Linked DNA regions of Streptantibioticus cattleyicolor NRRL 8057 = DSM 46488. The main gene of each other region encodes a partner of the protein of the gene in region 2 in a complex. Links are inferred from orthologs where the notes say so. Each region holds a gene or a part of one and is shown on either strand. Other genes may lie near its edges. The genes, in order: dnaB and dnaG.

The links.
Region 1: the proteins of dnaG (region 2) and dnaB are in contact, whole or in part, in a crystal structure (PDB 2R6A), measured with the Geobacillus stearothermophilus proteins. The link is inferred for Streptantibioticus cattleyicolor NRRL 8057 = DSM 46488 from one-to-one orthologs. Residues at the interface, in WP_049624496.1 of Geobacillus stearothermophilus: Lys456, Leu457, Leu458, Pro459, Ala460, Asn463, Ala464, Leu467, Leu535, Leu536, Ile537, Ala538, Gln544, Glu545, Asp548, Tyr549, His552; in WP_033016901.1 of Geobacillus stearothermophilus: Ser13, Glu15, Ala16, Gln18, Glu91, Leu92, Asp94, Ala95, Val96, Pro97, Thr98, Ala99, Ala100, Asn101, Tyr104, Tyr105, Ile108.

What each region holds. Positions count from the first base shown.
Region 1 is NC_017586.1:3,312,877-3,328,043, reverse strand. What follows is about bases 6,075-9,015. They hold dnaB (replicative DNA helicase), read right to left. Parts: upstream 8,653-9,015; coding sequence 6,496-8,652; downstream 6,075-6,495. Other genes in these bases: SCATT_RS39550 (hypothetical protein), read right to left, coding at 6,075-6,323. Outside these bases: SCATT_RS14845 (TniQ family protein), read right to left, coding at 1-159; SCATT_RS39015 (hypothetical protein), read right to left, coding at 156-524; SCATT_RS14830 (IS3 family transposase), read right to left, coding at 888-1,955; SCATT_RS14820 (hypothetical protein), read right to left, coding at 2,149-2,622; SCATT_RS39555 (hypothetical protein), read right to left, coding at 2,619-3,023; SCATT_RS14815 (TnsA-like heteromeric transposase endonuclease subunit), read right to left, coding at 3,020-5,617; more of SCATT_RS39550, read right to left, coding at 5,781-6,074; SCATT_RS14800 (MATE family efflux transporter), read left to right, coding at 9,124-10,494; rplI (50S ribosomal protein L9), read right to left, coding at 10,642-11,088; rpsR (30S ribosomal protein S18), read right to left, coding at 11,106-11,342; SCATT_RS14785 (single-stranded DNA-binding protein), read right to left, coding at 11,386-11,952; rpsF (30S ribosomal protein S6), read right to left, coding at 12,028-12,318; SCATT_RS14775 (hypothetical protein), read left to right, coding at 12,580-12,897; SCATT_RS14770 (lipid II:glycine glycyltransferase FemX), read left to right, coding at 13,017-14,135; SCATT_RS14765 (alanine racemase), read left to right, coding at 14,192-15,167. UniProt on the Escherichia coli protein: The main replicative DNA helicase, it participates in initiation and elongation during chromosome replication. Travels ahead of the DNA replisome, separating dsDNA into templates for DNA synthesis.
Region 2 is NC_017586.1:1,640,248-1,655,407, reverse strand. Bases 4,957-7,890 are described here. They hold dnaG (DNA primase), read left to right. Parts: upstream 4,957-5,441; coding sequence 5,442-7,340; downstream 7,341-7,890. Other genes in these bases: SCATT_RS07110 (RNA polymerase sigma factor), read left to right, coding at 7,444-7,890; SCATT_RS07120 (GNAT family N-acetyltransferase), read left to right, coding at 4,957-5,388. In the rest of the region: SCATT_RS07145 (SanA/YdcF family protein), read right to left, coding at 1-154; SCATT_RS07140 (gamma-glutamylcyclotransferase family protein), read left to right, coding at 237-680; SCATT_RS07135 (sirohydrochlorin chelatase), read left to right, coding at 756-1,544; SCATT_RS07130 (deoxyguanosinetriphosphate triphosphohydrolase), read left to right, coding at 2,091-3,386; SCATT_RS07125 (NAD(P)/FAD-dependent oxidoreductase), read left to right, coding at 3,665-4,927; more of SCATT_RS07120, read left to right, coding at 4,924-4,956; more of SCATT_RS07110, read left to right, coding at 7,891-8,772; SCATT_RS07105 (FGGY family carbohydrate kinase), read right to left, coding at 8,794-10,254; SCATT_RS07100 (hypothetical protein), read right to left, coding at 10,281-10,568; SCATT_RS07080 (hypothetical protein), read right to left, coding at 11,433-11,708; SCATT_RS07075 (hypothetical protein), read right to left, coding at 11,803-12,003; SCATT_RS07070 (glycine-rich domain-containing protein), read right to left, coding at 12,064-12,549; SCATT_RS07065 (hypothetical protein), read right to left, coding at 12,711-13,379; SCATT_RS38905 (hypothetical protein), read right to left, coding at 13,472-13,648; SCATT_RS07060 (hypothetical protein), read right to left, coding at 13,645-13,863; SCATT_RS39365 (hypothetical protein), read right to left, coding at 13,860-14,300; SCATT_RS07050 (helix-turn-helix domain-containing protein), read right to left, coding at 14,356-15,160. UniProt on the Escherichia coli protein: RNA polymerase that catalyzes the synthesis of short RNA molecules used as primers for DNA polymerase during DNA replication.

The DNA.
Region 1 (15,167 bases), 1.7 Mb from region 2 along the record:
CAGCTGGTTGCCGGTCTTCCGCAGAAGTGGCAGACCTACACTCTGCATCACTTCACCCAGCGGTGTCCGAAGCCTCACGGAGAGAGCCTCGATCCAGGAGTCCAGGGCCTCCCCGGCGAGCGGGGCCTGACGCAGCGGCAGCGTACGGACGGGGCTCATGCCAAGTTCTTGGCCGACGCGGTCTTCGCGGTGCGGGAGCGGGGCTTGGTCGTCATCCGCTTGCGCTCGAACTTCTTCTGCAGCGCCTTGCGCGCCCGCTCCGCCCCGGCATCGAGTTTCACCTGATCCAACAGGTCCTCGTCAAGGAGTTCGGCGCCGGTGCGGGCTGCTCTCTGGCAGCCGCGGTTGATGAGCGTCATCAACGAGCCGATGTGGCCGGTGGTGCGGGTGTAGAGGTAGTCAGTCAGGTCGTCAGCGAGCATGCCGGGATATTTTCGGGCCAGGACGAGGCGCTGTTCGAGCCCCAGCATGAGCTTGCGCCACTGTCGTCGTTCCTTGTCGTTGCGCACCGAGTAGGCGTCCATGGTCAGCGGGGTGGTGCGGCGCGCGGTCTGGGCGAGGGTGATGTCGCCGCGGGCGTCGGACTCGGAGTACAGGCCTCGGTTGCCCAGTTCGACGCCGATGAAGATGAGGGTGACCGGGAACTCGTTGGCGATGTACTTGAAGTGGTTGCTGACCTCCTTGCCGTTTTTGTCCTGCCACTTGAGGAAGTGCAGGTCGTCGATGATCAGTAGTTTGGTCTCGCATTCCAGGACGCAGTCCAGGGCACGCTGGACGAACAGCGCGGCCGTGCCGCTCTTGCGGCCGGGGTGTGCGAAGAACTCCAGCAGGGCTCGGTTGAAGTCCTTTGAGCTGCCCCGACTTTCGTAGAGTCCGCGATCGTGTGATCAAGCGGTCTGTGGGACTTGCTCCGGTCTCGCCCAGTACGCCTGTTCGTACTCGTCGGGTGGCAGGTAGCCGAGGGCGGAGTGGAGTCGTTCACCGTTGTACCACGCGACCCACTGGAAGACGGCCCGCTCGACTTCGTCGAAGTCCCGCCACGGGCCCTGATGCTCGATCAGTTCGGCCTTGAATGTGCCATTCAAGGCCTCGGCCATCGCGTTGTCGTACGAATCGGCGACGGAGCCCACGGACGCGGAGGCGCCGGCCTCGGCCAATCGCTCCGTATAGCGAATGGACACGTATTGCGACCCGCGGTCGCTGTGATGAATGAGGCCGGCGTCCTTCTTGATCTGCTGCCGCCACAGCGCCATCTCCAGTGCGTCCAGCGGCAGGTCCGTGCGCATGTGGGTGGCGGCCTGCCAGCCCACGATCCGGCGGGAGTACGCGTCCAGGACGAACGCCACGTAGACCCAGCCCGACCACGTGCGGATGTAGGTCAGGTCCGCCAACCACAGCTGGTTCGGCCGCTCGGCGGTGAACCGCCGGTTGACCAGATCCGGCGGACGCGGCGCGGTCGGCTCGGGGACCGTGGTGCGACGACGTTGCCCGCGGATGACGCCCTCGATCCCGAGCTCCCGCATCAGCCGCTCGACCGTGCAGCGGGCCACCGCGTGGCCGGCGCGGACCAGCGCGCGGGTGACCCGGCGGGCGCCGTAGGTGCGGCCGGAGTCCTCCCACGCGGCTGTGACCAGCGGAATCAGCTCTTCATCACGCAACCGGCGGGCGGACTTCGGTCGCGTCTTGCGCGCGAAGTACGTCGAGGGAGACAAGCCCAGCACCCGGCAGACGGGATCGACCCCGAGGCCCTTGTCTCGCAGGTGGTCGATCACCTGCTCGGCCTCGTCCGGGGACGGTCGATCTCCTGGGCAAAAAACACGCTGGCGGCCTTGAGAATCTCGTTGGCCCGCCTCAACTCGGCATTCTCTTTCCGGAGTTGCTTCAGCTCCTCCAGCTCGGAGCTGGTCAGGCGGTCGTCGCGCTCGCCGGCGTCGGCCTCGGCCTGGCGAACCCATGACCGCAGGGCCTCCTTGTGGATGCCGAGGTCGCGGGCGACATGCGTCACTGGGCGGCCGGTCGAGCGGACCTCGCGGACGGCGCGCTCGCGGAGTTCATCGGGGTACTTACGTGGTGCTGGCACTGCAGGTGGTTCTCCTTACGCCTGGATCGTAACCCAGGCTTCAAGGACTCCACGAAGATCAGTGCAGCTCACTTCATGCCGATGTTGCTGGTGAGGCCGACTCGGCAGACGGGCCACCGTTCGTGCCCGGAGGCGGTGAAGGCTCCGGCCCGGGCGATCTCCTTCTGGTGGTATTTCAGGGCGAAGTCCAGTACTGCCGTGGTCTTCCCGAGTCCGGGGAACGCGTCCACCGCGACGGCTCCCTTGGCCTTGTCTCCGTCCTGCTGATTGCTGGCGATGATGTCCCACAGGTCCTCATGCAGTGCTTCGAGCTGCGGCGTCTTGAGCGGGCCGAGGTTGGCGTGCCAGACGCTGCGGAGGTGGTCGTACTCCAGCCGCGCCGCCTCGCCGAGGGCAGCGATCTGCTTGGGGGTCAAGATCTCCGGTTGGACGCGGCGGGGTGCCTCGGCCAGGGCCCTCAGCCCCTCCTTGCGGGAGAGCGTGAGGTTGTCCAGCCGGGGACGCGTACCTTCGGCCGGCTCGGTGGGACAGGGCGGCATCATGCGTCCTCCAGGGCGTCGGCGTAGAAGTCATCGGCCGCATCCGGGCCGTCAAGTTCGTCCTCCTCGTCGTCATCGCTGGGCGCGAGGCCTTCGTAGGGCTCGGCCTCGTCAACGCCCGCGCCCTCGACGGTCTCCTCGTCGAGGGCGCGGGCGTCGGCGAAGATCCGGGCGACCGACGGCAGCGTGCGAATGTCGTCGTCCTCGGTGGCGGGCAGGTCGAAGACGGACTGTTCGCGGGCCTGTCGCAGGGCGATGCGCCGCTCGGCCATGGTCAGTCCCAGGCCGAGGTGCCAGCGTTCCAGAAGCTCGGCGACGGCGGTCTCGTCGTCGGGAAAGCGGTACTTTTTACCCGCTAGCTTCCGGGCGAGCTCGATCGCCTGACCGCTGATCGGGAACTTCATCGCCGGTAGTTGATGTTGTCGGGGTCGACATGGATGGGCCACATTCCCTTGGCCTTCGCCCCCGTGTACGGGCTCGTCTCACCGCGATAGCCGTCAAGGCCCTCCCCGTTGTACCGGCATTTGCGGATCTCGACGCCGTAGTGGTGGATCGGCTTCCACTCGGTCTTCAGGAACTCGAAGCCAAGCGCCGGGTCGCGCGGCACCTCGATGTATCCGGCGCGAGCGATCCCGTGTTCGAACATCGCGGACGGCGACAGCCGTAGCCCCGGCACGTACGTATCGAGCAACCCGTCGTGGGGCCTCGCGTGATACACGCAGGCCACCCACTCGCGGATGATCGCCTCCAGCTCGTGGAGGAAGAAGAACGCCTGCTCTTCCGGCCGTTCTCCGCGCGAGAACACATCCGGTCCCTTGTAGCCGGGCAGTGACTCCAGCAGACCTTCGCGCAGGGTCTTGAAGAATCTCTCGATCGGACCCTTGTCCCGGCCCGTTCGCAGACGGGCCGGTTGGATCGACAGGCCGAGACGCTGGCAGACCGAAGTGACGTGCTCGCTGATGAACGGCTTGCCGTGGTCGACCACGATGGTCTCCGGCACGATGGCCGGCCCCGCGACACCCCTCTCTCCGCCGGCCTTATCGTCTCCGCCGCCTGCTTCGAGAGCTTCACGCTCCACGAAGACCGTGCGGGGAATGCCGTGATCGGGCCAGACCGCCGATGCAGGCCAGTCCTTGCCCGCCGGACGGGGACGGTAGGTCTGGAACAACACCGCCGCGACGTCGATGGACTGCGTGGAAACCGGGGTCACCCTGATCCCCGTGACACACCTGTCGTACCAGTCCATCGCAACCGTCAACTCAGCCTGCACCCACTTCAGCGTGATCGGGTCCATCGCGAAGACGTCCAGCCGCGTGGTGTCCATCAGCAGGTACTCGCCCGGCCTCGTCGGCCGCAGCTTCCCGTACGCACCCGTCGGCCTTGCGGCGATGTCCCGGTTGCGTTTCGTGCTCAGCCTGAAGGTCGGCTTGCGCCGCTCCAGCTCCTCGAGCCAGCGATACGCCGTCGCACGAGTCGGCAGCTTCACCTCGCCGCCGCCATAGCGGGCGGCAAGCCGGGGTCCGATGGTACGGATGACCTTGGCCCGGGTCGGCTGTGAGTCCTTCTCATGCTCGGCCATGATCTCCAGGGCCATCTCCACCCACCGCGGATCGGCCCGCCCCAGCCCGCCCATGGTGCCGTCACCATGATCTGGCCTGTTATGAACGAGACCGGCTTCCCGATCTGCCCGGAAGGCCCGAACCCACCGTTTGATGGTGCGTACGCTCACCCCGAGTTCGTCGGCCTTGGCCGCGTACCGCTGCAGCTTGGGAACTGTCGCCGCGTACGGCGCTCTCGGTTCCCCCTCCTCTGGGAACTCGGCGTTCCCCGACCGGAAGCCGTAGAGGACCTCGTTGATGTGGGCGGCGCGCTCACGCACTGCCTGCAACTCCTCGTCGGTGAGCTGTGCCAGCACCACAGAGGCCGCCTCGCGTGGCTCATCGGCCCCGGGCCCCGGCCCTTCCGGGATGATCCCGGCGCGTCCGGAGGCGAGTGCCTCCCGTAGTGACAACCGGAGTCGGCGGCCCCGACCGTCGCGCACCAGGACCTCGTTGCCGGCCGGGGAGGCGAACATCTCCTCCACCGTGACGACTTCGCCGTTGTACTTCAGCCTCGTGCCCACGCCGACACGTACCGCGGACTCGTTCACCCGACCTCCCGAGCGAGGCTCCCGCCCATAAACCGTCGTTTCGCTCTCCGAGGCGTCGATGCCCTGCTCACCGTCCACGACGACCGGGGGAAGTTCGTACCTGCCGGAGCCCGTCACGGCAGCCGTCCCCTGCCGAAGCTCGTGTCGCTCGGACAGAGGCACAGCAAGATCCGTCACGAAGTGCTGGCACCACAGCAGCCGCAGGACAGCCGCCCGGACCCTCCATTCCGGATGGTGCGGAAAGGCACGGAACGCCTCGCCGAGCGAGGCCCCGTACAAATCTGCCTCCCGGATCTCCGCAAGCAGGTCCTCGTTGAAGAACCAGTCGCGCCGGTACCCGGCGAGGAAGCGCAGATTCGCCAGCTCCGTCTCCGGAGGCTCACACCACACCTCGAAGTCCCAGCCGCGACTCAGAACGACCTCGCGGGCCCAGCCGAGCGCGAAGTTCACCTTCGTCCGGCTGAGCAGGTGCCGCGGCTTTACGTCGACGACCAGCGGTACGTCCCTCTCCCGCAGAACGAGGAAGTCCGGCACGTGGCGCCGCAGTCGCTCGTCCACCGTGGTGGAGAGAAGGAACGGCTGGGCGAAGACCGCCGTCACATCCCGGTCGAAGTCGGCGTACAGCAGGCGCGTCAGCTCAAGCCGCGACTCGTAGACAACGTGGTCACGCATCGTGGAGGACCAGTAGGCACCCGAGTAGTGCTTCTGGCCGTGCCGCCAACGGAACGTACGCCACGGCACCGATGACTCGAAGATATCGATGCCTGTCGTCGGCCAGAGCCGGTCCTCGTCGACCTGCCCGTCCGAATAGCGAAGGCTCATCGAGAGTTCGCCAAGCACACGCGGCATACCCACCCCCAACAGCGGGGACGAGCGATGACGGGATCAGACTAGAGATCGCTAACTACCGTGCCCCTGCCCCACACAGAAGTGCCCACTGGGAGCGATGGGCATGCCGACGCGCCCCCTCCGCATGAACCATCGAAACTATGCGCGAGCCAGGCAGGGCCCATCAACGCTGTTCCTCGAAGAAGTCCATGCGCCCCGTCCCGAACGGACCGTTCGCGTCCTCGTACGGGAAGGCGACCTTTTCCCACAAGGCAATCTGACAAATAGTGACAGCCGCCTCGGGGCCCAGTTTCAGAGCACGACGGGAGTCAGCCGGCTCGGTGTACCACTGCTCGATGCACCCCAGCCGGAGAGCCCGCATGCTGTCCTGCCGACCGTCTCCCTCGTACACCACCTTCGTGATGGCTGACACGACTTGGTTGTGGTGGAGGCGGAAGTCTCGCCCAGACGGATCAGTGAGGGAAAGCTGCCAGCTCCACCGGCAGCCTTCGGGAAGCGGATCACCTGGTTCAAGGTCCTCCGGCAGCTCTCCTGAAAAGCCGTACAGGTACGCCGCATTCTCCCCGACCGGAGCTTGAGACCAAGCGATATCACCGAGATAGGGAGAAGCAGCCACAAACGTCTCGGCGATCCTCTGAGTCTCCTCATCTGTGATCCAGTGCGACCCCGAGGGGGTGTGAGAGGCACTACCGGTCTCGACGTTCACTCCATCGACTCCCATTCCTGCTCCTTTCTAGATTCTTCAGTTGCCATCGCGTGGAAGATGGCGGACTACTCAGTCACCTCGACCAGTACGTCTCATCTACATGTCCTACGGGCCAGACACGGGACACAGAGAATGAGAATGGGACACAAGAAATGGGAACCTACAGCTCCGGTCAGACGTTTCCGGCCATGTCCACGAAGCGGGAGTAGTGCCCCTGGAAGGCCACCGTGATGGTGGCGGTGGGGCCGTTGCGGTGCTTGGCGACGATGAGGTCGGCCTCGCCGGCCCGGGGGGACTCCTTCTCGTAGGCGTCCTCGCGGTGCAGCAGGATCACCATGTCGGCGTCCTGCTCGATGGAGCCGGATTCGCGCAGGTCGGAGACCATGGGCTTCTTGTCGGTGCGCTGCTCGGGGCCACGGTTGAGCTGGGAGAGTGCGATGACGGGGACTTCCAGCTCCTTGGCGAGCAGCTTGAGGTTACGGGACATCTCCGAGACCTCCTGCTGGCGGCTCTCGGGGCGCCGGGAGCCGCCCGACTGCATCAGCTGGAGGTAGTCGATGACGACCAGCCGCAGGTCGTTGCGCTGCTTGAGGCGGCGGCACTTGGCACGGATCTCCATCATCGACAGGTTGGGCGAGTCGTCGATGTAGAGGGGACCGGCGGAGACCTCGGGCATCCGGCGGGCCAGCCGCGTCCAGTCGTCGTCCGTCATGTTGCCCGACCGCATGTGGTGCAGGGCCACCCGTGCCTCGGCCGACAGCAGGCGCATGGCGATCTCGTTGCGCCCCATCTCCAGCGAGAAGAAGACGCTCGGTAGGCCGTGCGCGATCGACGCGGAGCGGGCGAAGTCCAGGGCGAGCGTGGAGTTGTGGACGACCAGGCCCTCGGCGACGAAGCTGTGCGTGCCCTCGACCGTCAGGTCGTAGACCGCCTCGGTGCCGTCCGGCTCGTTGGAGACCACCCGGTCCCAGCGCACGTCGGACTCGGCGAGGTCCACCAGCGCCCGCGAGTCGAGCGCCTTGGCCAGGTCGAGCAGGCGGGCCCGGTCGACGGGGTTCCCGGGCCGCCAGTCGTGACCGGCCGGCAGCCCGGCCCGTTCGTTGACCTCGGCCCAGGTCAGCCCGGCCTTCTCGGCCTCGATCAGCTCCCACACCGGCTCCGGGACCGGCCGCCCCTCCGCGCCGGACGGCCCGCCGGGGGCCGCGACGTGGTCGCCGGGGCGCAGCCGCTCCAGCGGAACCCAGCCGCGCAGCGTGAGCATCGGATGGTTGCCGGTGGCCCGCAGCGTGGCGCCGTCCGCGGTGCGCAGCTTCCGCACCGGCTTGACCCCGTTGTGGTGGTACGCCGACGGACGGGCCGCGCGCAGCTTCCAGTCGCCGCCGAGCGTGAGCACCTGGAGGTCCTCGCCGGCCGTGCCACGCCGGACGAACTCCTCGACGGTGATCCACTCCCCCGAGCGGGCCTCCAGCACCCGGCTGCCGGCCGCCAGGCACTTGCCCATCGCCGGACGCGCCGCGATGACGACCATCTGGCCGGGGTGGAGGCCGTTGGTGAGCGCGTCGAGGTCGGTGAAGCCGGTGGGCACGCCGGTCATCTGGCCGCTGCGCGAGCCGATCGCCTCGATCTCGTCGAGGGCGCCCTCCATGATCTCGCTGAGCGGAAGGTAGTCCTCGGAGGTGCGCTGCTCGGTGACCGCGTAGATCTCGGCCTGCGCCGAGTTGACGATCTCGTCCACGTCACCGTCGGCGGCATAACCCATCTGGGTGATGCGGGTGCCGGCCTCGACCAGGCGGCGCAGGACCGCGCGCTCGTGGACGATCTCGGCGTAGTACTCGGCGTTGGCCGCCGTGGGGACGGCGTTGACGAGAGTGTGCAGATAGGCCGCGCCGCCGACCCGGGTGATCTCGCCGCGCTTGGTCAGCTCGGCGGCGACGGTGATGGGGTCGGCCGGCTCGCCACGGGCGTAGAGGTCGAGGATGGCGTTGTAGACGGTCTCGTGCGCGGGGCGGTAGAAGTCACCGGCCTTGAGCACCTCGACCACGTCGGCGATGGCGTCCTTCGACAGCAGCATGCCGCCGAGCACGGACTGCTCGGCGTCGATGTCCTGCGGCGGGACCCGCTCGAAGCCGGAATCGCCCCAGCCGCGCTCCCGGGCTCCCTCGTCCCAGCCGTCCCGGTCACGGCCGCCGTGGTCGCGTCCGCCGCGCTGCTGGTCGCCGCCGCGCCGGAAGCGAGGGGGCGGCAGCCGGTCGCCGGGGCCGTCGGGGAAGGGCGGCTCGGCCGGCGGAGCCTCGCTCCAGTGGCCGTCGACGGGCTCGGGCTGGCTCACCCCCCGCACCTCCTCCCGGTCCTGCGGACCCCCGGTTCCGTGCCACATTCCTACGGCACGCCTCTGACACCTGGACGGCACCCCGCCGAGTTTCCGGCGCGTCGAGGACGGGACCGGTTGACGGCTCCGGGGAAGCCGGAGGACAGCGCGGGTGCCGGTCAACGGTAGGGCCGGCGGCGCCGTCAGCCAAGATGGTTATCCACAGGCCATGTGGATGACGGCCCCCAGCCTGTGGAGAAGCCCGCCAAACCTGTGCACAGTGCGGGGGACAGCGCTGTGGACAACGCCACAGTCACCCTGGGGAAACCGCCCTGACCTGCGATTTCATCATCCACTGGCTGTGTAGGAGAAAAACTTTCCCGCTTGGCGCGAGATCGCGACAAACGGCGCGGAGACGATCACTCAGCGCCACGGAATGTAATGGCCACTTTGCCATTGCATCCCTTACCTGTGGACGATTATCCTAAGCGGGTGTCCTCGGCCCCCGCCCGCAACCGCTCCCAGGGTTCCCCACGGCTGCCCCGGGAGGTCCGGCGCCGCCACGACCGGGAGATCCTGGCGCTCGCCGTCCCGGCCTTCGGAGCCCTGGTCGCCGAACCGCTCTTCGTCATGGCCGACAGCGCCATCGTCGGCCACCTGGGTACCCGGCAACTCGCCGGACTCGGTGTCGCCGCCTCCCTGCTGACAACCGCGGTCAACGTCTTCGTCTTCCTCGCCTACGCCACCACCGCGGCCGTCGCCCGCCGGATCGGCGCCGGTGACCGGCAGGCCGCCATCCGCCAGGGCATGGACGGCATCTGGCTCGCCCTGCTGCTCAGCGCCGTCGTGGTCGCCGTGGTGGTGCCCGGGGCCGGACCGCTCGCCGAGCTCTTCGGTGCCTCCGGCCGGGCGACCGGGTACGCCGTGACGTATCTGCGGATCAGCGCGCTCGGCATCCCCGCGATGCTCGTCGTGCTGGCCGCCACCGGCGTGCTGCGCGGCCTCCAGGACACCCGCACCCCGCTGGTGGTGGCGGTCGCCGGATTCGCCGCCAACGCCGGACTCAACGTGGGCCTGGTGTACGGCGCCGGGCTCGGCATCGCCGGTTCAGCCTGGGGCACCGTGATCGCCCAGTGGGCCATGGCGGCGGCGTACCTGACCGTCGTGGTGCGCGGCGCGCGACGCCATGGCGCCCGGCTGCGCCCCGACGCGGCCGGTATCCGGGCCTGCGCCACCGCGGGCGTACCGCTGCTGGTCCGCACCCTCAGCCTGCGCGCGATCCTGATGGTCGCCACCGCGGTCGCGGCCCGCCTCGGCGACACCGAGATCGCCGCCCACCAGGTGCTCCTCACCCTGTGGAGCCTGCTCGCCTTCGCGCTGGACGCCATAGCCATCGCGGGCCAGGCGATCATCGGCCGTTACCTGGGCGCGGAGGACGCGGCGGGCGCCCGGGCGGCGTGCCGGCGCATGGTGCAGTGGGGGATCGCCTCCGGGGTGGTCCTCGGCGCCCTGGTCGCCGTCGCCCGGCCGTGGTTCATCCCGCTGTTCACCGGCGATCCGGCGGTCCGCGCCCAGCTGATGACCGCGCTGCTGGTGGTGGCGGTCACCCAGCCGGTCTCCGGGGTGGTCTTCATCCTGGACGGCGTACTGATGGGCGCCGGTGACGGCCGCTATCTGGCCTGGGCGATGCTGGGCACGCTGGCCGTCTTCGTCCCGGCCGCGCTCGCCGTCCCCGCGATCGGCGGCGGGCTGACGGTGCTGTGGTGGGCCATGGCCCTGTTCATGGTGTCGCGGATGGCGTTCCTGTGGGCACGGGCCCGCTCCGGACACTGGGTGGTGACCGGCGCGGTCCGCGGCGGCTGACCCCCGGCCGACGGCTGTTTCACGTGAAACGGCCACCAGCCCCCGCCGCCCGTTTCACGTGAAACACGCACGTGCGGCATGCCGGAAGGGCCGGTACCCCCTGCGGGGTACCGGCCCTTCCCAGGCTTACCGGCTGAGCGGCAGGCGTCAGGCCGCGACGACCTCGACGTCCAGCTTGGCCGAGACCTCCGGGTGGAGGTTGACGGTCACCTGGTGCGAGCCGACGGTCTTGATCGGCGACACGACGGCGACACGACGCTTGTCGACCGCCGGGCCACCGGCCTCCTTGATCGCCGAAGCGATGTCGGCCGGGGTGACCGAACCGAAGAGGCGCCCGGCCTCGCCGGCCCGGGTGGCCAGCTTGACCTTGACGTTCTCCAGCTGGGCCTTGATCTCGTTGGCCTGCTCCAGCGTGGCGATCTCGCGGATCCGGCGCGCACGGCGGATCTGCTCGACGTCCTTCTCGCCGCCCTTGGTCCAGCGGATGGCAAAGCTCCGCGGGATCAGGTAGTTGCGAGCGTAGCCGTCCTTGACGTCCACGACGTCGCCGGCGGCACCGAGGCCGCTGACCTCGTTGGTGAGGATGATCTTCATGCTTCGGTCACCCTCTCTCAGCGAGCAGTCGAGGTGTAGGGCAGCAGCGCCATCTCGCGGCTGTTCTTCACGGCGGTGGCGACGTCACGCTGGTGCTGCGTGCAGTTGCCGGTCACGCGACGGGCACGGATCTTGCCGCGGTCGGAGATGAACTTCCGCAGCAGGTTGGTGTCCTTGTAGTCGACGTAGGTGACCTTGTCCTTGCAGAAAGCGCAGACCTTCTTCTTCGGCTTGCGCGGGGGCGGCTTCGCCATGGTTGTACTCCAGTGTGATCAAGAAGTGTGTCGCTTGCCGCCCTTAGAAGGGCGGCTCGTCCGAGTAGCCGCCGCCGGAGCTTCCGCCCCAGCCGCCACCGCCACCCTGGCCGCCGCCGGCCGGGGCACCGGTCGCCCACGGGTCGTCGGCCGGGGCACCGCCGCCGGAGCCGCCCTGCGGGCCGCCCCAGTTGCCACCCTGGCCGCCGCCCGGACCACCACCGTAGCCCTGGCCGCCCCGGCCGCCGCTGGTCTTGGTGACCTTGGCCGTGGCGTTGCGGAGCGAGGCGCCGACCTCGTCGACGTCGAGTTCGTAGACCGTCCGCTTGACGCCCTCACGGTCTTCGTAGGAACGCTGCTTCAGCCGACCCTGCACGATGACGCGCATGCCGCGCTGAAGAGACTCGGCCACGTTCTCGGCCGCCTGCCGCCAGACCGAGCAGGTCAGGAAGAGGCTCTCGCCGTCCTTCCACTCGTTGGTCTGCCGGTCGAAGGTGCGCGGGGTGGACGCGACGCGGAACTTCGCGACCGCCGCACCGGAAGGGGTGAAGCGCAGCTCGGGATCGTCGACAAGGTTGCCGACGACCGTGATGACGGTCTCGCCTGCCATGGTGGGTGACCTCTCGGCGGGTGTGCTGTGCTGCTGGCTGCTCGGTAGCCGTACTCAGCTCCGACGCTTAACGCGTCAGTGCGTTTCCGGACGAAGGACCTTGGTCCGCAGAACCGACTCGTTCAGGTTGAGCTGACGGTCGAGCTCCTTGACGACATCGGGCGTGGCGTTGATGTCGATGACCGAGTAGATGCCCTCGGGCTTCTTGTTGATCTCGTAGGAGAGACGACGACGGCCCCAGGTGTCGACCTTCTCGACCTTGCCGCCGCCGTTACGGACCACGGCGAGGAACGTCTCGATCAGGGGGGAGACAGCGCGCTCCTCCAGATCGGGGTCGAGGATGACCATCACCTCGTAGTGACGCATTATGGAACCCACCTCCTTTGGACTCAGCGGCCACGGCGTTTCCGTGGCAGGAGGGTCATGCATTGCGTCGCAACGGTATCGCCGCCCACTGACATCCGGCCGGGAACGGCCGACGGGTGAAGGGCAGACACCGGTGCAGACGGTACAGACTACCCGGACTCGTCCCCCCGCTTGAAATCCGCCGAAGAACCGGGACAATCTGTATCCAAGGGTGTGCACGAGGCTACGGCGCGCTACCGCGTCGGCTCACGGAGGTGCCCCATGGCACAGACATTCCGGCAATTCCGGCAGCGTCACGTTCTGACCCTCAACACCGACGGCCGGCCGCACCCGGTGGAGAACACCCTCACCGTGATCACCGTGGTGCTCGGTGCCGTCGCCGCTCTCACCTCGCTCTCCCGCGGCCTGCACCTGGTCAGTTCGTGGACCGGGTTGCTCGGCATCGTCTCCGGCGCCTACGGCCAGTACATCTCGGCGACCACCGCCGAGCGCTTCCTGCTGGTCATCGGGCTCGGCGCGGCAGCCGTGGGGTTCTTCATCGGCATGGCCCACGGCGGCCTGTTCGGCGGCGTCGTGTAGCGCGCGGAGCGGCGCTCGGCGGGGTTCACGGCGCAGGGCTTCAGGCCGCCCCGGCGCCCGGTCGCAGTAGAGTTCGCCGGGAAGTCCGGTAGAACCCGCAGCGATGGGGAGCGCCCCGAATGAGCCTGACCCTGAGGACCATCAGCCGTGAGCAGCATCTGGCCTACATCCAGAGCCTGCCCTCGGCGAGCCACATGCAGGTTCCCGCTTGGGCCGACGTGAAGGCCGAGTGGCGTTCGGAGAACCTGGGCTGGTTCGACAAGAACGGCGAGCTCGTCGGCGTGGGTCTGGTGCTCTACCGCCAGCTGCCCAAGATCAAGCGGTACCTCGCCTACCTCCCCGAGGGCCCGGTCATCAACTGGTACGCGCCCAACCTGGAGGAATGGCTCCAGCCGATGCTGGCCCACCTCAAGCGGCAGGGCGCCTTCTCGGTGAAGATGGGGCCGCCGGTGGTCATCCGGCGCTGGGACGCCGCCGCGGTGAAGAACGGCATCGCCGACCCGGACGCCAAGCGGCTGCGGGACGTCGAGGCCACCTTCATCGAGCCGCGCGCCTTCGAGGTCGCCGACCGGCTGCGGAAGATGGGGTGGCAGCAGGGCGAGGACGGCGGCGCCGGCTTCGGTGACGTCCAGCCGCGCTACGTCTTCCAGGTGCCGCTGGAGGGGCGCACCCTGGAGGACGTCCACAAGGGCTTCAACCAGCTGTGGCGCCGCAACATCAAGAAGGCCGAGAAGGCGGGCGTCGAGGTCGTCCAGGGCACCTACGAGCAGCTCCCGATCTGGCAGCAGCTCTACGAGATCACCGCCGAGCGCGACCACTTCCGCCCGCGCCCGCTGTCGTACTTCCAGCGCATGTGGACCGCCCTCAACTCCGAGGACCCCAACCGCATGCGGCTCTACTTCGCCGTGCACGAGGGCGAGGCGGTGGCGGCGGCCACCATGCTGGTCGTCGGCGGCCACGTCTGGTACTCCTACGGCGCCTCGGCCAACCACAAGCGTGAGGTGCGGCCGAGCAACGCCATGCAGTGGCGGATGCTGCGCGACGCCTACGCGCTCGGCGCCACCGTCTACGACCTGCGCGGCATCAGCGACTCGCTGGACGAGAACGACCACCTCTTCGGGCTGATCCAGTTCAAGGTGGGCACCGGCGGCCAGGCCGCGGAGTACCTCGGCGAGTGGGACTTCCCGCTCAACAAGCTGCTGCACAAGGCGCTCGACATCTACATGTCCCGCCGCTGAGCCGACCCGTTCCCGTTACCGTTCCCCCTGATCCACGGAAAGGTCCTGACCGGCCCATGGCGCTCACCCTGTACGTCGACACCGCGCGCTGGCGTGCCCACCACAAGACGGTGGTGGACCAGTTCCCCGGCATCATCCCGGTCTGCAAGGGCAACGGATACGGCTTCGGGCACGAGCGGCTGGCGGAGGAGACCGCCCGGCTCGGCGCCGACATGATCGCGGTCGGTACGACGTACGAGGCCGCCCGGATGAAGGACCTGTTCGGCGGGGACCTGCTGGTGCTCACCCCGTACCGGCTGGGCGAGGAGCCGGTGCCGCTGCCGGACCGGGCGATCCGCTCGGTCTCCTCGGTGGAGGGGGTGCGCGGCCTGGTCGGCGCCCGGGTGATCGTCGAGGTGATGAGCTCGATGCGGCGCCACGGGGTGCTCCCGGAGGAGCTGGGCCGGCTGCGCGGCGCCATCGAGGACGTGCGCCTGGAGGGGTTCGCGATCCATCTGCCGCTGGACCGCACCGACGGCTCGGACGGGGTGCAGGAGGTCCACGGCTGGATGGAGCGGCTGCGGGCGGCGGGGCTCCCGCTGCACACCATGTTCGTCAGCCATCTGAAGGCCGACGAACTGGTCCATCTCCAGCGGCAGTTCCCGCAGACCCGGTTCCGCACCCGGATCGGCACCCGGCTGTGGCTCGGCGACCACCAGGCGACGGAGTACCGCGGCGCGGTGCTGGACGTCACCCGGGTCGGCAAGGGCGAGCGCTACGGATACCGGCAGCAGAAGGCGGCCGGCGAGGGCCACCTGGTGGTCGTCGCCGGCGGCACCTCGCACGGCGTGGGCCTGGAGTCGCCCAAGGCCGTGCACGGCGTCATGCCGCGGGCCAAGGGCGTGGCGCGGGCCGGGCTGGCGACCGTCAACCGCAACCTGTCGCCGTTCGTGTGGGCGGGCAAGCAGCGGTGGTTCGCCGAGCCGCCGCACATGCAGGTCTCCATCCTCTTCCTCCCCGGCGACGTGGCCCCGCCGCAGATGGGGGAGGAAC
Region 2 (15,160 bases):
CCGGCGGTACGTCGGCCACGTCCCGGATCCGCCCCGAGGAGGCGACGTACAGCCAGGTCGCCGGAAGCAGCGCCAGCGTGCACAGCGCCGCCGCCCACCGCACGACGCGCCGCCACCCGCGCCGGGTGCGCGGCAGTATCCCGGTCCGTCCCATCCCCGACCCCCTGTGTACGCCTCGTCGGCCGCCCGCCACGATGACGCCGCCGGGCGCCCGCCGGTTCCGCGATCATCGCTACATGGACACGTCATCCAGTCCGGTGGCGGAGGGCCGCCTCCCCTTCTTCGTGTACGGCACGCTGCGCCCCGGCGAGGTCAACCACGCCCGGCTGCTGCGCGGACGCACCGCCCGCGCCGTCCCCGCCGTCCTGCGCGGCGCCCTGCTCTACGACGGCCCCGGCTACCCCTACGCCCTCGACGCCCCCGGCACGCCGGACGGGATCCACGGCGACCTGATCGAACCGCTCCCCGAGGCGTACGACGACGTCCTCGCCGAACTCGACCGCCTGGAGGACCACACCCCCGGCGCCCCGGACAACCTCTACGAACGCCTCGCACGCACCGTGCACACCGCCGCCGGCCCCCGCGACGCCTGGGTCTACCTGGCCGGCCGCGCGACCGCCCGCCACCTGCGCGCCCACGGACGGCGCATCCCCGGCGGCGACTGGAAACGGCGCTCCTGACCGCCCGCCACCCGGTAAACAGGGCGATTACCGCCACGCAATCCGCCCGCAACGACCGCTCGCCACACTCGGCGCATGACGGATGCGCCCACCCCACCGGATGCGCCCGGTGCGCCCCCCGCCGCCCCGACGATGGTGGTGGTCGCCCACGGCAGCCGCGACCCGGCCGCCCGCCGCGCCCTGGCCGTACTGCTGGACCGGGTGCGCCGGCTGCGGCCGGACGTCGCCGTCCACCCCGCCCACGTCGAACTGGCCGAGCCGCTGCTGGACGACGCCCTCGCCGCGCTGCGCGGCCCGGCCGTCCTCGTCCCGCTGCTCCTCGCCGACGGCTACCACGTCAAGCACGACCTGCCCGCCGCGGCGGCCCGCGCGGCCCCGCTCGCGGTCACCGTCGCCCGCCCGCTCGGCCCGCACCCGCTGCTCGCCGCGGCGCTCCACGCCCGGCTGGCCGAGGCCGGCTTCCGCGGCGCCGCCGCCACCGGCCGCACCGGGGTCGTCCTGGCCGCCGCCGGCTCCCGCGACCCCGACTCGGCCGCCGCCACCGCCCGTACCGCCGCGCTGCTCACCGCCCGCCTCGACGGCGTCCCCGTGCTGCCCGGCTACGCCTGCGCCGCCCGGCCGACCATCCCGCAGGCCATCGCCCGGCTCACCGCGCGCGGCATCCACCGGGTCGCCGTCGCCTCCTGCTTCACCGCCCCCGGCCGCTTCGCCGCCGAAGCCGCCACCGCCGCCCCCTGGCTCGTCTCCGCCCCCCTCGGCGCCCACCCCGCCCTGGCCCGCCTCGTCGTCCGCCGCTACGAGGAGGCCCTGTCACGCGCTTCCGCCCACCGGCCGCCGCGGGCGTTCGCGGGGGCGCCGGGGTAGGGGTCGGCCGGCTCACGGTGTCCGCTCGCCGCGCTTCCGGGGCCTCCACGTCCGCCCGGGCGATCGGGGCCGGGCGCCGGTGTTTCCGTGCCCTTGCCGCGCCGCCGGGGGCGTCCGTGGGGGGCGCGGCCGTCCGTGGGACGGGGACCGTGGCGGCGAGGTGCCGCGCTGTCACTGGCCGACCCGTTGCGTCCCCTGGTCGCGCGGGCGGGGGCGCTCGGACGCTGCCTTCCGGCCACGGGGCGCCGGGCCATGGGCGGCCCGGGGCCGCTCGCCGGGACGGTCCGTTCGCTCGCCGCGCTGTCGGGAGCGTCCGCGTGGGCGGGGTGTTGTCTTCCGGGCGGCGTTCCGGTGCCGGGGGCCGGCCGGTCCCGTGCCCTCGCCGCAATTCCGGGGCCTCTACGTCCGCCCCGGCGATCGGGCCTGGGCGACGGCGTCCCCGTGCCGGGGCGCGCGCCCCGGCACGGGGCACTCGTGGGCGGCGTACCGCGGGCCACCACCGCGGCTGGCGCGCTCGATGTCGGCGCGGGCGGTTACCGTCGCAGTATGGACGGGACACATCAGGTGGCGGACCCCCTCGCCGCCCCGTACACCGAGGCCGACACCGAGCGGTGGGTGCCGGAGCCGGACAAGCGGCCCGGGCGGACCGCGTTCCAGCGGGACCGGGCCAGGGTGCTGCACTCGGCCGCGTTGCGCCGGCTGGCCGGGAAGACCCAGGTGGTCGACCCGGGCTCGGTGGTGCCCGAGTTCGACACCAGCCCCCGTACCCGGCTCACCCACTCCCTCGAATGCGCCCAGGTCGGGCGGGAGTTGGGGGCGGCGCTCGGCTGCGACGCCGACCTGGTGGAGACCGCCTGCCTCGCCCACGACCTCGGCCACCCGCCCTTCGGCCACAACGGCGAGCAGGCCCTCGCCGAGGTCGCCGCGGCCTGCGGCGGCTTCGAGGGCAACGCCCAGTCGCTGCGGCTGCTCACCCGCACCGAGCCCAAACGGTTCACCGCCGGACCCGACGGCCAGGTGGTCAGTGTCGGCCTCAACCTCACCCGGGCCGCGCTGGACGCCGCCACCAAGTACCCCTGGCCACGCGGCGGCCACCCCACCGACCCCGGCTCCGCCAAGTTCGGGGTCTACCCCGACGACCGGCCGGTCTTCGACTGGCTGCGCTCCGGCGCCCCGGCCGGCCGCCGCTGCTTCGAGGCCGAGGTGATGGACTGGTCCGACGACGTCGCCTACTCGGTGCACGACGTGGAGGACGGCCTGCACGCCGGCCACCTCGACCCCGCCGTGCTCCGCTCCGGCCCCGAACGGCGCGACATCCACGCCGTCGCCATCGGCCGCTACGCCCCCGACGCCGACCCCGCCGAACTCGCCGCCGCCCTCGACCGGCTCCTCGCCCAGGAATGGTGGCCGCACCGCTACGACGGCTCCGCGCTCGCCCGCGCCCGGCTCAAGGACGCCACCTCCCAGCTCATCGGCCGCTTCTGCCTGGCCGCCGAACGCGCCACCAGGGACGCCTACGGCCCCGGCCGCCTCACCCGCTACGCCGCCCGCCTGGTGGTCCCGCGCGAGGTACGGCTGGAGTGCGCCGTCCTCAAGGCGGTCGCCGACCGGTACGTGATGCAACGCGCCGACCAGGAACGCCGCCGGGCCGAACAGCGCGTGGTGATCGCCGAGTTGGCGGCGGCGCTGACCGCCCGCGCCCCCGACGGGCTCGACCCGCAGTTCCGCGAGGTGTACGCGGCGGCCCCGGACGACCGGGCCCGGCTGCGCGCCGTGGTCGACCAGATCGCCTCGCTCACCGACGCGGCGGCGCTCGCCCTGCACGCCCGGCTGACCACCTGACGCCTGCCGACGCACTGCCGCATCACGGGAGTTGACCCCCGTACCCGCCCCGCCGGCCGCGCGCCGGACGCCCCGCGCCGCGCGGGATCCGCGTACCGCCGGCCGCGCGCCCCGTGCGACACCGGCTGTGACCCGCCACGTCCGGCGTTGCACCATGGAGATCGCAACAGGGACGACGGGAGGCCCCGAGCCGGTGCGGCGCTCTTCACGCGAGCCGCGCCGTGCGGGACCCTCCCGTGAGACGGTTCGCCGGGGGATGCCGCGCGAGGAGGCGCACAGTGGTCGACGCAGATCAGACGTTCGTCATCGTGGGAGCCGGGCTGGCCGGGGCCAAGGCCGCCGAGACCCTGCGGGCGGAGGGGTTCACCGGCCGGGTCATCCTGATCGGGGACGAACGCGACCACCCGTACGAACGCCCGCCGCTGTCCAAGGGCTTCCTGCTGGGCAAGGAGGAACGCGACTCGGTCTTCGTCCACCCCGCCGCCTGGTACGCCGAGCATGACATCGAGCTCCACCTCGGCCAGCCCGTCGTCCAGCTCGACCGCAACACCCGCACCGTCGCGCTCGGTGACGGCACCGCGCTCCGCTACGACAAGCTGCTGCTGGCCACCGGCGCCGAACCCCGCCGGCTGGACATCCCCGGCACCGGCCTGGCCGGCGTCCACCACCTGCGGCGGCTGGCCCACGCCGAACGGCTCCGCGGCGTCCTCGCCTCCCTCGGCCGTGACAACGGCCACCTGGTGATCGCCGGCGCCGGCTGGATCGGCCTGGAGGTCGCCGCCGCCGCCCGCTCCTACGGCGCCGAGGTCACCGTGGTCGAGCCGGAACCCACCCCGCTGCACACCGTCCTCGGCCCCGAACTCGGCGGCGTCTTCGCCGGCCTCCACCGCGAGCACGGCGTCCGCTTCCGCTTCGGCACCCGGCTCACCGAGATCACCGGCCAGGACGGCATGGTCCTCGCGGTCCGCACCGACGACGGCGAGGAACACCCCTGCCACGACGTGCTCGCCGCGATCGGCGCCGCCCCCCGCACCGGACTCGCCGAGGCCGCCGGGCTCACCGTGGTCGACCGCGCCCACGGCGGCGGCATCGCCGTCGACGCCTCGCTGCGCACCAGCGACCCCGACATCTTCGCCGCCGGGGACTGCGCAGCCGCCGACAACCCGCTGCTCGGCACCCGGCTGCGCGTCGAACACTGGGCCAACGCCCTCAACGGAGGGCCTACCGCCGCCCGCGCCATGCTCGGCCACCAGATCGCCTACGACCGCGTCCCCTACTTCTTCACCGACCAGTACGACCTGGGCATGGAGTTCTCCGGGCACGCCGCCCCCGGCTCCTACGACCAGGTGGTCTGCCGCGGCGACGTCGGCAAGCGCCAGTTCATCGCCTTCTGGCTGGCCGACGGCCGCGTCCAGGCCGCCATGAACGTCAACGTCTGGGACGTCACCGACCAGCTCCAGCGGCTCATCGGCTCCCGCCGGACCGTCGACCCCGAGCGCCTGGCCGACCCCGCGGTGCCTCTGACATCCTTCCTGGAATGAGCAGACCAGCGCCCGGCCCGAGCGCCCGCACCGCCGTCGTACCCGTCGAGGAGATCTTCGAGCTGCGCCGCGCGGTGCTGCGCCCGGGCCGTCCGCCCGGCAGCGCCGTCTTCGCCGAGGACGCCGAGCCCGCCACGTTCCACATCGCCGCGTACACCCCGGACGGCGCCCTCGCCGCCTGCGTCACCTTCTTCCCCGAGCCGCTGCCCGGCGAGGAGGGCCCCGCCTACCGCTTCCGCGGCATGGCCAGCGCCCCCGAGCTGCGCGGCCACGGGTACGGGGCCGCCGTGCTGCGCGCCGGGCTCGCCGAGGCGGCGGCCCGCGGCGCCCGGATCGTGTGGTGCAACGGACGCACCTCTGCCCGCGGCTTCTACGAGCACCACGGCTTCGCGGTCGGCGGCGACGAGTTCATGATCGAGGGCGTCGGCCCGCACTTCCTGTTCACCATCAAGCCGCTGTGACCGTCCACCGTCAACCTCACCGGAGCGCCCCGCCGGACCCGTAGAATCCATCCGTGGCAGGTCGGATCAGGGACGAGGATGTGAAGGCGGTCCGGGACGCGGTCCCGATCGACGCCGTCGTCGCCGAATACCTCCAGCTCCGCCCGGCCGGCGGCGGCAACCTCAAGGGGCTCTGCCCCTTCCACGACGAGAAGTCCCCGTCCTTCCAAGTCAGCCCCAGCAAGGGGCTCTTCTACTGCTTCGGCTGCCAGGAGGGCGGCGACACGATCGACTTCGTGATGAAGCTCGACCACCTGTCGTTCTCCGAGACCATCGAGCGCCTCGCCGCCAAGGCCGGCATCACCCTGCGCTACGACGAGGGCGGCTACCTGCCCGGACGCCAGCAGGGCGAACGCACCCGGCTCGTCGAGGCCCACAAGGCGGCGGCGCTGTTCTACACCGAGCAGCTCGACGGCGCCGAGGCCGAGATCGCCCGCAAGTTCCTCGCCGGACGCGGCTTCGACCAGGCGGCGGCCGAGCACTTCGGGGTCGGCTACGCCCCGGCCGGCTGGGACCACCTGGTGCGCTACCTGCGCGGCAAGGGCTTCACCGACAAGGAACTGCTGCTCTGCGGCCTCGCCTCGGAAGGCCGCCGCGGCCCCATCGACCGCTTCCGGGGCCGCCTGATGTGGCCCATCCGCGACATCACCGGCGAGGTCATCGGCTTCGGCGCCCGCAAACTGCGCGACGACGACAACGGCCCCAAGTACCTCAACACCCCCGAGACCCCGCTGTACAAGAAGTCCCAGGTCCTCTACGGCATCGACCTGGCCAAGAAGGACATCGGCAAGCTCGGCCGCGCCGTGGTCGTCGAGGGGTACACCGACGTCATGGCCTGCCACCTCGCCGGGGTCACCACCGCCATCGCCACCTGCGGCACCGCCTTCGGCGAGGAACACATCAAGATCCTGCGCCGGGTGCTGATGGACAACTCCGGCTCCCAGGTGGTCTTCACCTTCGACGGCGACGCGGCCGGCCAGCGCGCCGCGCTGCGCGCCTTCGAGGACGACCAGAAGTTCGCCGCCCGCACCTCCATCGCGGTCAGCCCCGGCGGCATGGACCCCTGCGAGCTGCGGCTGGCCGAGGGCGACGCCGCGGTACGCAACCTGATCGACACCGCTCAGCCGCTCTTCGGCTTCGCCATCCGCTCCACCGTGGCCGGCCACAACCTCGACACCGCCGAGGGCCGCGCCGCCGCCCTGGAACAGGCCGCGCCGATCGTCGCCGGGATCAAGGACACCGCGATCCAGCACGAGTACGCCGTCCAGCTCGCCGCCATGCTCGGCATCCTCGACGAGCAGTTCGTCGTCCGCCGGGTCGCCCAGCTCGCCCGCTGGCAGCGCGACCGGGCCCGCGGCGGCGACCCCGGCCGCCCGGCGTCCGCCGCCCGCGCGCCGCGCCCCGCCGCCGCCCCGCCCCGCCCCACCGGCCCTCGGCTCGACCTGCGCAGCCCCGCCCACCGGGTGGAACGCGAACTGCTCAAGCTCGCCCTGCAACACCCGCACCTGGTCGCCCCCGCCTTCGACGCCTACGGCGAGGACGAGTTCACCGGCGCCCCCTACGCCGCCGTCCGCCGCGCCATCGCCGAGGCCGGCGGGGTCACCACCGCCGACGACGGCTACCTCGCCCGGGTCCGCGACGCCGCCCCCGACGACTCGGTCCGCGCCCTCGTCACCGAGCTGGCCGTCGAACCCCCGCACACCCGCCGCGCCGCCGACGCCATCTACGCCGGCGAACACCTCGTCGCCGTCCGCCTGCACGCCGTCGACCGCCGGATCACCGAGGTCCGCGCCACCCTCGCCCGCCTCGGCCCGAACGCCGCCCCCGACCAGGCCGCCGCCGTCCAGAACGAACTGTGGGCGCTCCAGCAGTACGGCAAGCGCCTGCGCGACCAGGGCGCCGCCGCGCTGTGACCCGGGCGCGGGGGCAACTCCCGCGCCCCCGCCGGGGTTTCCCAGAGAAACTGAGCGCACACCCCTCGTAGTCGGGGTGTGTCGTAGCGCACACTGGGGTGCGGTGCCTGAGTCCTCGGAAGGCGGAACGCCGCATGCCCCCGGCCGCCCGCTCACGGTGTGCCTTGGGGCGGCGGGCGGCGGGGCCGCAGCCGTTCCACTCCCGCGCGCCGCCGAGACCGTGATCGCGCGAAGTCGGGAGGCCGCCCCCGTGCAGACCCAGTCCCGGACCGCCCCAGCCCCAGCCGCCGGCGCCGCCGCGGCCGAGCCCGCGCCGGGCGGCGACGCCCCGCCGTCCATCGAAGCGCCCGGCCGGCCCCGACTCGCCCTCGCCGAGCCGCTGTTGGAGCGCGTACCGGCCCAGGGCCGCGCACCGGCGCACCCCGAATCGCTCCCGGCCGCACCGCCGGACGAGACCCCCGAGACCCCCGAGGCCTCCGGGGCCGACGAGGACGACCGCCCGCCCCGCGAGGAGGCGGCCGGACCCTCCGCCGACCTGTTCCGCCAGTACCTGCGCGAGATCGGCCGCATCCCGCTGCTCACCGCCGAGGAGGAGGTCGAACTCGCCCGCCGGGTCGAGGCCGGACTCTTCGCCGAGGAGAAGCTGGAACACACCCCCGACCTCGACACCCGGCTCGCCGGCGACCTCGACCGCCTCGTCGTCCTCGGCCGCATCGCCAAACGCCGGCTGATCGAGGCCAACCTGCGGCTGGTGGTCTCGGTCGCCAAACGCTACGTCGGCCGCGGCCTGACCATGCTCGACCTCGTCCAGGAGGGCAACCTCGGGCTGATCCGGGCGGTCGAGAAGTTCGACTACGCCCGCGGCTACAAGTTCTCCACCTACGCCACCTGGTGGATCCGCCAGGCCATGAGCCGCGCCCTGGCCGACCAGGCCCGCACGATACGCGTCCCGGTCCACGTCGTGGAGCTGATCAACCGCGTGGTACGGGTCCAGCGCCGGCTGCTCCAGGAACGCGGCTACGAACCCTGCGCCGCCGACGTCGCCGACCAGCTCGACCTCACCGAGGAACGCGTCGGCGAGGTGCTGCGCCTGGCCCAGGAGCCGGTCTCGCTGCACGCCCCCGTCGGCGACGAGGACGACGTGGCCCTCGGCGACCTGATCGAGGACGGCGACGCCGCCTCACCCGTGGAGTCCGCCGCCTTCCTGCTGCTGCGCGAACACCTCGAAGCCGTCCTGTCCACCCTCGGCGAACGCGAACGCCGCGTCGTCCAGCTCCGCTACGGCCTCCTCGACGGCCGCCCGCGCACCCTGGAGGAGATCGGCCGGATCTTCGGCGTCACCCGCGAACGCATCCGCCAGATCGAGTCCAAGACCCTCGGCAAACTCCGCGACCACGCCTTCGCCGAGCAACTGCGCGGCTACCTCGACTGACCGCGGGGCCACCGGCCGGCGTCACAGCGCGGCGAAGGCACCCGGATGGGTCTGCTCCCGCACCGCCGTGTACTGCTGGCGCACCGCCGCGCCCGCCGGGAGGTCGTCACCCGGCTCCAGCAGCCGATAGGCAGCGGTCTGCCAGTGCGGCGGCTCCGCTGGCGAAAGGGCGCCCTGCTGCGCGCCGAGCGCCCACGCCGCCTGCCGGGCCGCGCCCAGCGCCGCGTAGTCCGCCGGCGGCGGTACGACCACCGGCACACCGAACAGCGCCGGCGCCGCCGCCTGCACCGCGGGCAGCTCACCGGCCGGACCGAGCAGGAAGACCCGGCGCACCTCCACCCCGCGCCCGCGCAGCACGTCCAGCGCGTCCGCCAGCCCGCACAGCATGCCCTCGACCGCCGCCCGGGCCAGGTGCTCCGGCTTCATGCTCTCCCGCCGCAGCCCCGCCAGCAGCCCGGCGGTGTGCGGCAACTGCGGGGTGCGCTCGCCCTCCAGATACGGCAGCAGCACCAGCCCGTACGCCCCCGGCGTCGAACGCAGCGCCAGCTCCGAGACCCCCGCCAGGTCCGTCCCCAGCAGATCGGCGGCGCCCCGCAGCACCCGTACCGCGTTGCGGGTCTGCACCACCGGCAGATGCCGGCCGGTGGCGTCCGCGTACGAGGTGATGGTGCCCGACGGGTCCACCAGCGCCTCGTGGTGGACGGCGAAGACGGTGCCGGAGGCCCCCAGCACCACCGCGGCGTCCCCCGGACCGAGCCCGAGGCCGAGCGCCGCGGCCATGTTGTCCCCGGTGCCGGCCGAGATCAGCAGCCCCTCCGGGGTGTGGCCGGCCGGGTCGGCGGGGCCGAGCACCTCCGGCAGCCGTACCCGGTGGCCCAGCGCCAGCTCCACCAGGTCGATGCGGTAGCCACCGGTCGCCGCCGACCAGTAACCGGTGCCCGAGGCGTCGCCCCGGTCGGTGGTGCGGTGCGCCGGACGCCCCAGCAACTGCCACACCAGCCAGTCGTGCGGGGCGAGCACCTCGGCCACCCGCTGCGCCGAGGCCGGTTCGTGCTGGGCCAGCCAGCGCAGCTTGGCCACCGGGTGCGCGGCCTGCGGAACCGAGCCGACCGCCTCCGCCCAGCCGGTCGGGCCGCCCAGCGCCTCGGTGAGGTCGGCGGCGGCGGCCTGCGCCCGCTTGTCGTTCCACAGCATCGCCGGGCGGACGAGCACACCCCCCGCGTCCAGCGCCACCATCCCGTGCTGCTGCCCGGAGACCCCGATCGCCTGGACCCCTTCGAGCAGCCCGTCCTTGGCCGCCTCGCCCAGGGAGAGCAGCCACGACTGCGGATCGGCCTCGATCCGCCTGCCCTGGCCGCCCTCGCCCTCACCGTCGTACGGGTGCGGGGCGTAGCCCTGCCGCAGTACGGCACCGGTGTCCGTGTCGCAGACGACGACGGTGGTGCCTGTGGTCGAACTGTCCAAGCCGGCGACTATCCCCATAGGGGCAGATCATGCCGTATCCGTCCTCAGGTGTTGCTGGTGCCCCACTCGTCGTCCTCGGCCGTGGCGCGTTCCCGCAGGTGACGCACGCGATCGGTGACGGACCCGGGCAGCCGGTCGCCGACCTTGGCGCCCACCTTCCCGGCCAGCGCCCGCCCCTGCAGCCCGACCGCCTCCACGCTGTTGCGGACCGCCGGGTTCTGCGCGACCCCCTGCGCGGCCTTGCGGAGCTGCTCGTAACGCTCCCGCCCGGCCCGGGCCCCGAGCACGTAACCCACCGCGACCCCGGTGATGAACGTCAGCCGGTAGCGCATGGCTCCACCCTTCCCTCGCCTCGGATGCTGGGGACGCCCGCCGCCTACCCGCGGTGACCGCGGGACAACCCCGGCGGAACCGGTTGGCGGAGCACCCCCCCACTTGCGCTAATGTATGTCTCGCACCGAGGGCGCGCCGTCCGGGGAACCGGAACGGGGCGCATTCGAGGCACCGGAGCGTTCCCCTGTAGCTCAATTGGCAGAGCAGCCGGCTGTTAACCGGCAGGTTACTGGTTCGAGTCCAGTCGGGGGAGCTCGATCCCCTGTAGCTCAATTGGCAGAGCAGCCGGCTGTTAACCGGCAGGTTACTGGTTCGAGTCCAGTCGGGGGAGCCCAGCGCAAGGACCCCACCCGGGGTCCTTTTTGGTGTGCCGCCCCGGAGCCCCCTCCAGTGACCCCCGTCACGCGGCCCACCGCGCCGGAAACCGGGCGTTCCAGGACGAAGCCGCCTTCCAAGAACGTCTGCACGTGTGTTTGTTACCCGCGAGGGCGACAGATCGTATGAGCGGCTATGCTGCGGCAGACGATGTGCACGACACAGCACGGCACGCCGTGAGGGGCGGTAGCTCAGCCGGTTAGAGCAGCGGACTCATAATCCGTCGGTCGTGGGTTCGAGTCCCACCCGCCCCACTCCACCGCAGAATCGCAGGAAGGTTTTCACCTGCGACGCAGGCACGGCGCGCAAAGCCCAAGGTTCACCCGAACGGCAGTGCAAGATCGATAGCTCGGCCCATGCTCGGCCGAAGTGCAAAGGATCACGAAAGCAGAAGGGTCGGCCCCAAGAAGGGGCCGACCCAAGCTGGTTGGCCGTCGTCAACGCTCCAGCCAGTCAGCCATCGGCGGGGTGACGAGCAGCGCCATGCCTTACTCGCAGCGGCCCATCAGATTCCGGTGGAGCCTGGGCACGTCCGGGGCCGGCACGGGTATCGGGCGCCCGTCGTGGTCGGCCGGCAGCGTGTGGGCGCCGGTCGGGTGGCTGCTCAGCGGCACCATGCCGTAGGCCGCGAAGTGGCTGCCGCAGGCGAACGCAGCCCACGGCGGCCCCGGTCCGCTGTTCAGTACGCCCACGAGGACCAGATCAGAGCCGGGGGCGGGCTGAGCCGGGAAGCGGTGCCCGGCGCACCAGGCGTAATAGGTCATCGGGTCTCCGTCGGCGGATGGCCCCGCCCGTGCACTGCACGAGACAGCGCGCGGGCGGGGCCGATGCGGCGCCGGAGCCGATGGCGCCGCGGGGTTACTCGGTGTCTTGCGCAGGGCGGCCGTAGACGCTGGTGTAGACCGTGCCGGTTTCGGGGTCGGTCACCATCGTGAAGCCGTCGTGGTGGACCACGCGCTTGCGCCAACGGCCGACCGTGCGGGTGTAGCTGTGCGCGGTCTGGGCCTCGCGGTACGCGCGCAGTTGCGTGGCGCGGTCCGAATTGATCCAGTCAGCCATCGTGCCTCCTTGCTCTACCTCGACGGTACGGGGGATCGACCGCTGACACGGCCGGATCGGTCAGTTCGGGCCGCTGGGGGCGCAGCTCTCCGTGCACGTCCCCTCCGGGCCGGGCGGGGAGTGCTCGCACGACGCGGCCACCGGGATTGACGTGTCGCTCGGCGGCAACCACAGCGCGGGGTCCGGCTGGTAGCCGGCGGCGCGGATGGCGTCCTGGGTACGGGCGAGCGCGCCCGGGTCGTGCCGCGCCGCGTTCGGCGGCTCGGGGACGTGGTGGACGAAGCCGCCGAGCCGGCCGCACAGCGCGGCGTACACGCGGGTGTGCAGGATCAGCGCGTGCCACCCCTCGTCCACGATCCGCGACGGGCGCAGCCCGCGCCCCGGGGAGGTGGTGGCGGCGACGACGAACTTGATCGCCTCGTCCACGATGCGCTCGGCCGTGCCGTGGTCCATCCCCGGGTTCGCGCGCAGGACGGTAGCGATCACCCCTGCCCGGTCGGTGGCGGGCAGGAGTTCGCGCACACCCAGTTGATCACACACTGTCATGTAGCGTGTCCTTCCTGATCAGTCTTTCGGGATTGGTCGGCCCGGTCCGGCTGATTGACCTGCGCAGGGCTCTCCGGCCGGACCGGGTGCTCACGTGGGCCGTCAGGCCCGGGACCGTCGTCGCCCGACCGCCTCCCCAGGTACGCCGGGCGACGGCGGAGTCATGGGGTGGGCGCGGCGAGGTCGCACAGCTCGTCCGGGGACACGGGGGTGACGCCTTCGAGGGTCACGATCTTGCTATGGGCAACCATCCAGCGGATCCCCGAAGAACCGAAGGCGACCTTGGCGGGGCTGAAGGAGGTGGGGTCCCGCCAGTCGTGCAACATGCCGACAACGCCCCACGGCAGAGAGTCCCGCACCCAGGCCGCCACGTAGCCGCCGGCGCGCAGGGCTGGGCACGCCTCGATCGCCTCGACCGCGCAGGCCGGGTGAACCGGAGGCGACGCGGTGCGCTCGCCCTCCTCGATCTGCCGTCCGCCGGCGGCGTGCAGGAGATACAACTGCTGCTCGCTTACGCCGTCGAGGGTGGTGGCGCCGCACACCTGGCAGAGGAGGTCGTACATGGCGCGGCGCTGCCGCAGCGCGTGCACGGCGGCCCACTCCGGCGCCCCCTTGCCGCGGGCGATGCCCTGCCGGACCCACAACGCGCCCCAGGTGTCCCGGTCGTACCGGGTCTCATCCTGGTACCCCAGGTATTCCCCTCCGTCCCGGCCGCGTCGGACAACGAGGGGCCGGGCGTGGCGGAGTTCGGTGGACCAGGTGGTGATGTAGGGCACCGTGCGCCCCTGGTAGATGTACCTGCGCGGGCTGGTGCCTGTCCTGTCGGCCACGGTCGGCCTTCTCCTCGGTCTGGGATTTCGGTGGTCGTGCTGATGGCCGACGCCCCGTGCGGGCCGATGCTCTCCGCCGGGGCGCCGGCGGCTTACGGGGTGCGCGGCCGAGCGGCGTCCGGGGCGATCGGTGGCGGCTCCGCGGCCCAGGCGCGCAAAGCCTCGGCCACGCGGCGCACGAGCGTCAGGTCGGGGAGCACCGCCTTGGGCACCGGGGCGGTGCGGGCGGTGAGCGTGCCGCCGGGGAGCCGCGGCGGGTGGCCGGTCACCGCAGCCCCCCGCGGACCGGCGTGAGCGCCGGCTGCACCTGGTGGATGTCGGCGCGCCATTCGATGCCGCCACCGAGGGGTCGCAGGTAGACCACGTCGGGCGGCCCGGGCAGCGTGTACGGCTCGCCGATCCCGGCCACGGTGCCGTACATGCCGGTGGCGGGGTCGTAGGCCGGGACGCCGTGGCGGATCCATGACGGCGTGGCCGCGCTCACTTGTTCCGCTCCCGAGCTTGCTTCCGACGCTCGATGAGCCGTCCAAGCTGGGTGTAGTACTGCTCGACATGTGAAGGGCTGAGAATCAGTACCGACTCCGATGCGCCACCGTCCTCGTAGTGGACGGTCACGGGCAGGGAGACGTGTTGGGCGCGATGGTCGTACACCGCGTCCTGGCGCTGCGGGACCACATGGGTCACCCCCACAGCAACAGGGCGCAAGGTGGTGCCGTTGGACTTGGCAGTCCACTCTGAGCCGCCACCAGGAGGACGCAGATGGTATGACGCCGAGGTTTCACTGGGCACGGCGACGACGACACCGACTTTGCCCCTGGCGAGATCGTGCGCGAGGTCTCCGAGTCGGGGGTGAAACGAGGCGCCAGCCGTTAATCCAGCGCCCCGTGCGGCGGACGGTTGCTTCGCGGTCTGCTCGGCCATGCGTGCAAGCTAGGACGCTGGCAGCCGCTCAATATGAATCAGAGGAATATGGCCTTCAGCCGTCGAGGTGGAACCGCGTTGACATGCGGCGGAGCTTCTCGCGGGTGCTCGCGCGTTCCGCGTAGACGATGCTGCGCAACGTTGACCGGGCGATGGGATGATTCCGGATGAGTTGCGGGGCGATTCGCTCGGCCTCCTCCAACTCCTTGAGCGCCTTGTCCCGGTTCCCGTCCCACAGCCATGCCCTGGCGAGGTCCATATGGTGGTGGCCTTGGCGCGAGTTGGGCAGAGAGGCAATCAGCTCTTTCGATGTCTTTCGATTTATGGCCAACGCCTTCCGTTGTTGGCCCATCTCAAGGGCAACACTGATCGCATGGATCTTCACGTTCCCCGGGGAGAAGGTCAGGCTGTGTCGGTCGTACACCGGAGGACCGCCGCACGCGCTCAACCGTTCGGCGGCAGCCTTGGCTTGCGCAACCCGATCTTCTGCTTCCGCATGGCGTCCCCCGCGCGCCGCCGACACGGCTGCCCGAAGTTGCAGCGAACCCCAGGTGCGTACCGCGAGGGGTTCCCCTCGGTCGTACTCCCGCTGGATGCCTTGAATGGCCTTGTCGGACAGCGCCACGGCATCGTCCCAGTCCGCTGTGGCCCACATGTCCCACACGCGCATCCAGTCAGCCACGGCCGGCATCATGGGGTCACCAGACAGGCGCGCTGACCAGGCGGCCCGTTCACAGGCCATAGCGATCAGCTCGGGGTGCCCCAGGGCGTGCGCTGCGGTGTGGGCGAACTTGCAGCACACGGCGTAGATCGCGAAAGCCTCCTCACGCTCGCGTCCTGTCGCGACCTCGGCGAGCGCG